Regions from separate parts of the Caloramator sp. ALD01 genome, predicted to be linked through region 1. Evidence: predicted binding sites of a transcription regulator. Region 1 holds the regulator's gene; each other region holds the start of a gene.
What was found. Region 1 encodes LexA, which represses DNA repair genes until DNA is damaged. Its sites were predicted from a motif close to CNAACANNTGTTNG; they were not measured.

Region 1 (3,222 bases):
AATTTTTAAGGAATTAGATAAAACAAAAGAATACAATCAACTTAAAGTATTAAATGCAATGCAAAAAGAAAAATTAAGCGATTCTCATTTCACCTTTAGTACAGGTTATGGATACGGTGATATAGGAAGAGATATAGTAGATAAAATTTACGCTGATATTTTTAATGCTGAAGATGCAATTGTAAGACCTCATATAGTTTCAGGAACGCATGCAATTGCTGCAGCACTACAAGCCGTATTAAGACCTGGTGATACTTTAATGTCCATTACAGGAACACCATATGATACGTTATTAAAAGTGATAGGTTTGAAGGGAAGTGGTATGGGCTCTTTAAGAGAATATGGCATAAACTATAAACAAATTGATTTAAATAAAGATTTCAAAATTGATATAAATAAGGTTATAGAAGAAATAAAAAAAGATAAAACAATAAAAGTAATTTCAATGCAGCGTTCCACTGGATATGGATGGAGGCCAGCCCTAACTATTACTGATATTGAATTTGCTATAAAAGAAATAAAGAAAGTCAATACAAATATTATTATATTTGTAGACAATTGTTATGGCGAGTTTTTAGATTTAAAAGAACCAACTGATGTTGGAGCTGATTTGGTTGCCGGTTCATTAATTAAGAATATAGGTGGAGGAATTGCACCTACTGGAGGTTATATTGTAGGAAGAAAAGATTTAATTGAATTAGTTTCTTATAGATTAACTGCACCAGGCCTTGGAAGAGACTGTGGTTCTACATTTGGTGTTATTAGACAAATATTACAGGGATTATTTTTAGCACCACATATAACAATAGAAGCTTTAAAAGGTGCAATTTTTTGTTCTAAGTTAATGGAATTAGCCGGATATGAAGTTTCTCCTAAATATAACGAAAAAAGAAGCGATATAATTCAGGCTATTAAATTTAATGATGCTAATTTATTAATAAATTTTTGCAAAGGTATTCAAAAGGGATCCCCTGTTGATTCATTTGTAGAATGTGAACCCTGGGATATGCCGGGATATTCAGATCCAGTTATAATGGCTGCTGGAGCGTTTATACAAGGTTCATCTATTGAATTAAGTGCAGATGCACCTATAAGACCACCATACATTGCTTATGTTCAAGGTGGACTAACTTACGAACACTCAAAAATAGGAGTTATGAAGGCATTATCAAATATATATAAATAGGCCAACAAATTTGTTGGCCTATTTATATCTTCTAAAAACACCTATTACCTTACCAAGAATAGTACAATTATCAACTATTATTGGCTCCATATGTGAATTTTCAGGCTGCAATCTAATATAACCATCCTCTTTAAAAAATCTTTTAACAGTAGCAGAATCTTCAATTAGTGCAACAACAATATCTCCATTTTTTGCAACCGGCTGTCTTTCTACTATAACATAATCGCCATCTAATATACCCGCATTAATCATACTTTCCCCTTCAATTTTTAATAAAAAAACCTCTGTATTTTTATTAAAATAATTTAATGGTAATGGAAAATAATCTTCAACTTCTTCGAAGGCTAATATAGGATTTCCAGCCGATACACTACCAACTATAGGTACCTTCATTATATCACTATTATCTTCAAGTAGATTTTCATTTAGAATCTCAATAGCTCTTGGTTTTGTAGGATCACGTCTTATAAGTCCTTTTTTTTCAAGTTTTTCAAGATGTGCATGTACAGTAGAAGTTGATCTTAATCCAACTGCTAAGCCAATTTCTCTAACAGAAGGGGGATATCCTCTTGTTGCAATTTCCTGCTTTATAAATTCTAATATCTTTTGCTGTTTATCACTTAAACCATTAATTAGCATTTATTCTACACCCCTTAAATTTTGTCTTTATCTTATTATATCATTAAACCAAAAAAGTTTCAAACTGATGTTCGATAATATTGACAACGAACATATGTTTGTATTAAAATTTATGTAGAACATATGTTTGGAGGGTGTTGTTTATGAAAAAACATTTAAAAACATCGATATCTTTATTATTATTCCTTTTAATAATTTCAATATCCATTTCAAAGGTTTCAAGTTATTATAAAAACAAAACACAAAACAAAACTATCTCATACGAAGAAGTTGTAGTTAAAAAAGGCGATACAATATGGAATATTTCAATTAAATATACACCAAAAGATAAAGATGTAAGAAAAACAGTTTATGAAATAAGAAAAATTAATAATTTAAACGATTGTATTATTTTCCCTGGGCAAACATTAAAAGTTCCTATTGACAAATAGATAATTATATATAAAAATATAAAATTAGATTTTATATTTTTTATAAAAAAGGAGTTAATCAATTATGCTAAAAAAATGTATTATTGAAAAAAGTAAACAATGTATAAACTGCAATGAATGTAATATATGTGATTTAGCACCAAATAAAATTTGTGATAATTGTATGCAGTGTCTTGATGTTAACAAATACGATTACAAGGAGATACATATTGATGGAATAATTGAAGAAGAGGATTATGACGATTATATCTACGATGAAGAAATATTGGAACAAGAAGATGATTATTCTATTTTAAAAGACAGTATATACATAGATGAAATAGAATAGAGTAAAAAAGGAAGAGTAATTTTACTCTTCCTTTTTTTCAACCGTAATATTTGACAAAGGATTTGCATTAACAGCCATCCTTAATTTTTCATCGTCTATATGTGTGTATATTTGTGTTGTTGAAACGCTTTCGTGACCTAATATTTGCTGTAGTGCCCTTATATCAACATTACCATACTTATACATTAAGGTTGCAGCAGTATGTCTTAATTTATGTGGAGTATATTTTTCATTTCCTAAACCAGCCTTTTCGATATATTTTTTAACAATAATTTCTACTGTTCTTTTATTTATTCTTGTTTTTCTCTCACTTAAAAACAAAGCTTTTTCATCTTTAGCATCAACGGGTCTTACTGCTAAATATCTGTTTATAGCTTCTATACAAGCTTGATTAAGATAAACTGTTCTTTCTTTATTACCTTTACCTATAACAGTTAATATATCGCCCTTTATCTTATCAATATCAATTCCAACCAATTCTGATAATCTTAATCCACAATTTAAAAATAGCATTATCATTGCATAATCTCTCTCTTTATGTTTACCATCAATAACGTTTATTAACTTTTTACTTTGTTCTAAAGTCAAATAAACAGGATGTCTTTTTGATATCTTAGGGCTTTCAAGCTCCTTTGCAG
Region 2 (3,222 bases), on a different contig from region 1:
ATTGCTCCTATACCTGCATATAAATTTATTGCGTTTCCAACAACAAATGGTAATGCAGCTTCACCGGGAAGTCCAACCAAATGCATAATAGGTTTAAATACAATCGCAATATAATTTATTATAGGCGTATATTTAATAAATGTAACTATAAAATATATAGGAACCAATATTTTACCTATTTTAAAAGTTGTTTCTATACCTTTTTTAGCCCCCCTTATTGTTCCTGCCTTTATTGCCTCTATCATAACTTCACCCCCTCTAAGTTAATTATAATTATTCATACTAATTTTGTTAACTATTTTTTAGAATTTTTCTAAAAACCATATATTGCCTTCTATATCCCATCTTAGCTCAATAGGCTCATCTCTTCCCTCAACAGAACATAAGAATATATAACAATCCCTTAAATATCTACGCTCTTTGTTTATGTTTATTACTCTATTTACTTTAAACACACCCATACTGCACATTATCATAATAGGATTCATTATTGTATCCTGAAACAATACTAAAACATTCGCCTTCTCTCTTAAAAGTTTCATATCCTACCACCACCTTTATTAAAGGAGTTCATAGGTATCCACTCATCTTTATCTAAAACTCTTATAGTTTTATTGCTGTCATTTTGCATTGTTATTGCACGAAAAACAGAATATTTTCCATATTTTTCTCTTATGGTATCTAAGCACATATCCAATTTCTCTCTCTTTTTCTTTGTTTCATCTTCAAATAAACTTATCTGCTCAAATTTTTGTTTTTCTTTAAGACCAGTTACTCTAATTCCAAGGAGTCTTATTTTGCTTCTATCCCAATTTTTCAAAAATAAATTTAACGCTTCCCTATGTATATCAACCGTTGTATCTATATATTCATTTACTTTATGCCTTCTTACTATTGTTTCAAAGCTACTCTTTCTAAATACCACTTCTACCACATTTCCCTCAAACCCCATCCTTCTTAACCTCATACCTACACTCTCTGCTAAAACCATAAAAATTTCAGATATTTCTTTAACATCAACTAAATCCTTAGGTGTTGTTATTGAATTACCTACTCCCTTTATACAATCGTAGCTACTTTCTACCTTTGAAAAATCAATACCATTTGCATAATTCCAATAATATCTTCCAACCTTACCAAAATTATTAGTTAAAAGGCTTAAGGGTGTATTTGCCAAATCCCCTATTGTAAAAATGCCAAGCTCATTTAGTCTGCTTTTCATTCGTCTACCAACACCAAAAAGTTCGTCAACAGGCATAGGCCAAATTATTTTTGGAACATCCTTTTCATCAATTATGCTGGTGGCATCAGGCTTTTTTAGATCCGAGGCCATCTTTGCCATTAATTTGCAGTAGGATACCCCCACACTTGCCGTAATTCCAAGTTCCTCTCGTATTTTTTTTCTTATTAAATTAGCTATTTCTACCCCATCTCCAAACAATCCTTCACACCCTGATACATCAAGCCAAGCCTCATCTATGCTAAAAACCTCCACATCTGGCGTAAAACTTCTTAAAATATCCATAACCCTGTTAGAATACTCTACGTATCTTCTGAAATTTGGTTTAACTAATATTAAATCTCTACACAATTTAAGTGCATCTCCTATTGTCATACCTGTCTTTATACCATATCTTCGTGCCTCATAGGAGGCCGTAAGTATTATACCTGTCCTCTTTTCTTTATCCCCCGCAACTGCAACAGGTTTTCCCTGGAGATTTTTATCCTCTGCCTGCTCTACTGAAGCATAAAAAGCATTCAAATCTACGTGTAAAATATTCCTCACAATACCGCCTCCCGAACATTTGTTCGTATATTATATTATACTACTTTTATCAAAAAATCAAACAAAAAAAGTGCCACCCAAGTGAAATGTGACATTATCCATAATATAGATAATGTCACACCCTTGTCAGCACTTATCTATCCTATTAAACATATATCATCTTTCTTGTCATTCCGCCATCCACAATAAAATTTGCACCTGTTATAAAGGAATTTCTTTCATCTATCAAAAATAAAATCATAGAAGCAACGTCATCTGCATTTCCCACTCTTCCAGCAGGATGCTGTTTATTGTCCATTTCACTTAAAATTGGTGTTTTTCTTATGCCTTGTTTTTTCAATTCACTAACCTCAATCCATCCAGGACTTATACAATTTACCCTCACATCTGGCCCTAAACTCACAGCAAGTGCGTGTGTTAATGCAAAAATACCTCCCTTTGAGGCAGAATATGCTTCCGTATCCTTTTCAGACATAAAGGCTCTTGTAGATGCGATATTTATTATAGAACCCTTTGTTTGTTTTAGATACGGTGCACAATATTTAGAACACAAAAATGCACCTGTAAGGTTTATTGATATAACTCTATTCCACTCCTCAAGGCTTAACTCTGTAATTGGTTTATTTATTGAAATAGCAGCATTATTTATAAGAACATCAACTCCACCAAATATATTAACAGTTTGAGAAACTAAATTTTTAACATCCTCTTCTTTAGAAACATCACAACATATAAACTTTATATCCCCAAATATTTTTAATTCATCTACTGTTTCCTGCCCTGCTTCTTTATCTATTTCAGCAATAACAACATTGTAATTTTCCATAAGGAGCCTTTTAGCTGTACCCTTGCCTATTCCTTGTCCTCCACCTGTTATAATGGCTGTTTTTTTAAACTTTTTCATAAACCTCACCGCCTTATATATCGCTTTGTATCTTGTAATTTTTAGAATATTTCACATTTCACCTGGGTGGGAGACCTCCGAAAAAATCAAATTATTTTTAAAAACATACTATATATAGTTGCGCATATTATCTTTTATTCACTATATATAGTGGTGACAATTTTTAAGGTATCATTTTTTCGGAGCTCTTGGTGGCACTCTATTTCAAAATATTGGCATAATATACTATCAATCTCTTTAATCTTTTCCTTTTCATCCCTATTAGATTTTACTATATCCTCAATTTCCTTTATGTAGTTTGGAATTTTCAGCTTTAAAATCTTATTAGGATAGTATTCGTATAGGTCATCCCCCAATTTCTTTGCCATTGTTTTTATATAGAAGTCATATATTGTGCTATTTAAGACACCAACAATAAATTCATATGAAAAAACTTCCTTAAACATATCATTTATTTTTAAGCTATATACATCTGCACTATAGAAACTTCCCTCATCTATAGCAAATCTATTTGTATTTGATTTATAGGGAT
Region 3 (3,222 bases), on a different contig from region 1:
TAGCCGCTTCAAGCATCATCTCTTCTAATGTCCTAATTAATAAATCCTTATCCTCTGCCTTATAGATTTCCTTATCTTCAGCAACCTTAGTTGCTTCGATAATTTCGTGTACTGGTTTTACAACGGTCTTAGGTACTATTCCGTGTTTCTTATTGTAATCCATTTGTATCTTTCTTCTTCTATTAGTTTCATCAATTGCCCTCTTCATAGAATCAGTAATTTTATCGGCATACATTATAACCTTACTCTCTGCATTTCTTGCAGCTCTACCTATTGTCTGTATAAGTGAAGTTTCTGAACGCAAGAAGCCTTCTTTATCTGCATCAAGTATTGCAACAAGGGCAACCTCTGGTATATCAAGCCCCTCTCTTAAAAGGTTTATTCCTACTAATACATCAAAATCACCTTTTCTTAGATCTCTAATAATCCTCATTCTCTCAAGAGTATCTATATCTGAATGTAAATATCTAACCTTTATGCCTACATCCTTTAGGTATTCAGTTAAATCTTCAGCCATCTTTTTTGTAAGAGTAGTAACTAATATTCTAAATCCTCTTGAAATAGTTGCTTTAATCTCTCCAATTAAATCATCAATTTGTCCCTTAATTGGTTTTACTACTATTTCTGGATCAAGAAGTCCAGTTGGTCTTATAATCTGTTCCACCACTTGAGTTGAATTTTCTATCTCATATTGTGATGGTGTTGCACTTACAAACAAAACTTGATTTATCTTCTTTTCAAACTCCTCAAATTTTAAAGGTCTATTATCATAGGCACAAGGAAGTCTAAATCCATACTCAACTAAATTATCCTTTCTTGATTTATCTCCTGCATACATAGCCCTAAGCTGTGGAAGTGTTACGTGGGATTCATCTATAAAAATCAAAAAATCATCTGGGAAGTAATCAAGTAAAGTGTATGGAGGTTCTCCTTTTTGCCTTCCATCAAAGTGTCTTGAGTAATTTTCAATCCCATTACAATAACCAACTTCCCTTAGCATCTCTATATCATAATTTGTTCTTTGTTTTAATCTTTGAGCTTCAAGAAGTCTCTCCTGCTGCAATAATTCATTATACCTTTCCTCTAACTCCTTTTCTATTCCCTCTATTGCCTTTTCAATCTTTTCTCTTGATGCAGCATAGTGGGATGCAGGGAAAATAGAAATATGCTTTCTCTCTCCTAATATTTCACCAGTCAGTACATCTATCTCAGTTATTCTATCTATCTCATCACCAAAAAATTCAACCCTTATAGCCTTTTCCGATTGAGAGGCTGGGAATATTTCAAGCACATCTCCTCTTACTCTAAAGGTTCCTCTTACAAAATTTATATCGTTTCTTTGATACTGTATATCAACAAGCCTTCTTATAACCTCATCCCTGTCCCTTTCCATTCCTACTCTTAAAGAAACTACAAGGTCTCTATATTCATTAGGATCCCCTAAACCATATATACAGGAAACACTTGCTACAATTATTACATCCCTTCTTTCAAACAGGGCAGAAGTTGCAGAGTGTCTCAGCTTATCTATTTCATCGTTTATGGATGCATCCTTTTCTATATATGTGTCTGTATGAGGCACATAGGCTTCTGGTTGATAATAGTCATAATAACTAACAAAATATTCAACTGCATTTTCAGGAAAAAATTCTTTAAACTCACTACAAAGCTGTGCTGCTAAAGTTTTATTATGGGCAATAACAAGTGTTGGTTTTTGAACTCTTTCTATTATATTTGCCATAGTAAAGGTCTTTCCTGAACCTGTAACTCCTAAAAGAGTTTGACACCTATCTCCTCTTTTTATCCCCTCCACAAGTTTCTCTATTGCCTGTGGTTGGTCTCCTGTTGGTTTAAAATTTGATACTATTTTAAATTCTCCCATCTAATTCACCTCTGAACATATGTTCGCTATTTTAATTATATAACTTTATATTTTAAACGTCCAGTAGTATATTTAAATATTTCAATATAAAAAATAGGGGACTATCCCCCTATTTAAAATCCATATCAATATTATATTTCTTTAGCCACGTGTTTACTTGAATTAAATATGCTAATGTTTGAGGCCCACTCATAAGCTGTCCAAACCAATTATCATTAATATTTTTAGCACCAATATTAGCCGTATATTCAACAAAATCTTTATCAATTATATAGAGTATAGGTTCATTTTTATTTGATAAAATATCTATCATAAATTTACATACAAGCTCAGTGTACTTTGGATTATGTGTTTTAGGATATGGTGATTTTTTTCTTTCAATTATATCATCTGGTAAAATACCTTTAAGTGCACGTCTTAATATTCCCTTCTCTCTTCCATCACAGAATTTGAATTTAGGTGGAATATTATAAGCAAATTCCACAAGTCTATAATCTGCAAATGGAACTCTTACTTCTAAACTATTTGACATACTCATCCTATCTTTTCTATTTAGGAGTGTAACCATAAACCACTTAATATTTAGATAAAACATCTCCCTTAGTCTTTTTGTCAGTTCATCATCTTCGTCAAGGTACTCTACTTGATTAATTGTTTCTTCATAATGCCTCTTTATTTTGCTTTCTAAATCCAATTTTAGATTTTTGTTTATAATTGATTTCCTTACATCAACAGATTTTAACCAAGGAAAACCTTTATAGTTTAAATCTTCTCTTTTTATATACCAAGGATATCCACCAAACACTTCATCTGCACATTCTCCTGATAATGCAACTGTAGCATATTTTCTAATTTCTCTACAAAATAAATATAATGATGAATCAATATCAGCCATACCAGGAAGATCATTTGCTAATACAGCTTCTTCTAAATAATTTACAAGTTGTTCTTGAGATAATACTACATTTTTGTGAATACTTTCAATTTCACTAACCATTAAATCAATATATTCACTGTCATTATTGGGTATATAATCATTTGCTTTAAAGTACTTTTCGTTATCTTCATAATCTATCGAAAATGTTTCAAGCTGCATTCCCTTTTCTTTAAAAAAATTTGATGCAACATAAGATATTATACTTGAATCTAATCCTCCAGATAAAAATGTGCAAACCTTTACATCAGCAGAGAGCTGTCTATATATTGCATCAATAACCAAACTTCTTACATTATCAATGCATTCATCTAATGTTTGATTGTTTTTATAAGCTGTAGGTTTCCAATATTCTTTTATTATAAAATTTCCATTTTCAAAAATCAAATAACTTGCCGGTGGCACT

Region 2: the regulator LexA is predicted to act here: its motif matches at 1,799-1,812, upstream of dinB (DNA polymerase IV).
Region 3: the regulator LexA is predicted to act here: its motif matches at 1,895-1,908, upstream of uvrB (excinuclease ABC subunit UvrB).

The regions. Positions count from the first base shown of each region.
Region 1 covers NZ_AXAA01000001.1:134,670-137,891, reverse strand. The annotation lists gene A3M9_RS0100735 (methionine gamma-lyase family protein) at 1-1,186, shown strand, start outside; gene lexA (transcriptional repressor LexA) at 1,205-1,825, opposite strand; gene A3M9_RS12885 (LysM peptidoglycan-binding domain-containing protein) at 1,969-2,256, shown strand; gene A3M9_RS12880 (hypothetical protein) at 2,321-2,584, shown strand; gene A3M9_RS0100715 (tyrosine recombinase XerC) at 2,606-3,222, opposite strand, start outside.
Region 2 covers NZ_AXAA01000005.1:99,734-102,955, forward strand. The annotation lists gene A3M9_RS0104025 (nucleoside recognition domain-containing protein) at 1-245, opposite strand, end outside; gene A3M9_RS0104030 (hypothetical protein) at 303-542, opposite strand; gene dinB (DNA polymerase IV) at 539-1,786, opposite strand; gene A3M9_RS0104040 (SDR family oxidoreductase) at 1,932-2,690, opposite strand; gene A3M9_RS13120 (Eco57I restriction-modification methylase domain-containing protein) at 2,825-3,222, opposite strand, start outside.
Region 3 covers NZ_AXAA01000005.1:22,793-26,014, forward strand. The annotation lists gene uvrB (excinuclease ABC subunit UvrB) at 1-1,882, opposite strand, end outside; gene asnB (asparagine synthase (glutamine-hydrolyzing)) at 1,992-3,222, opposite strand, start outside.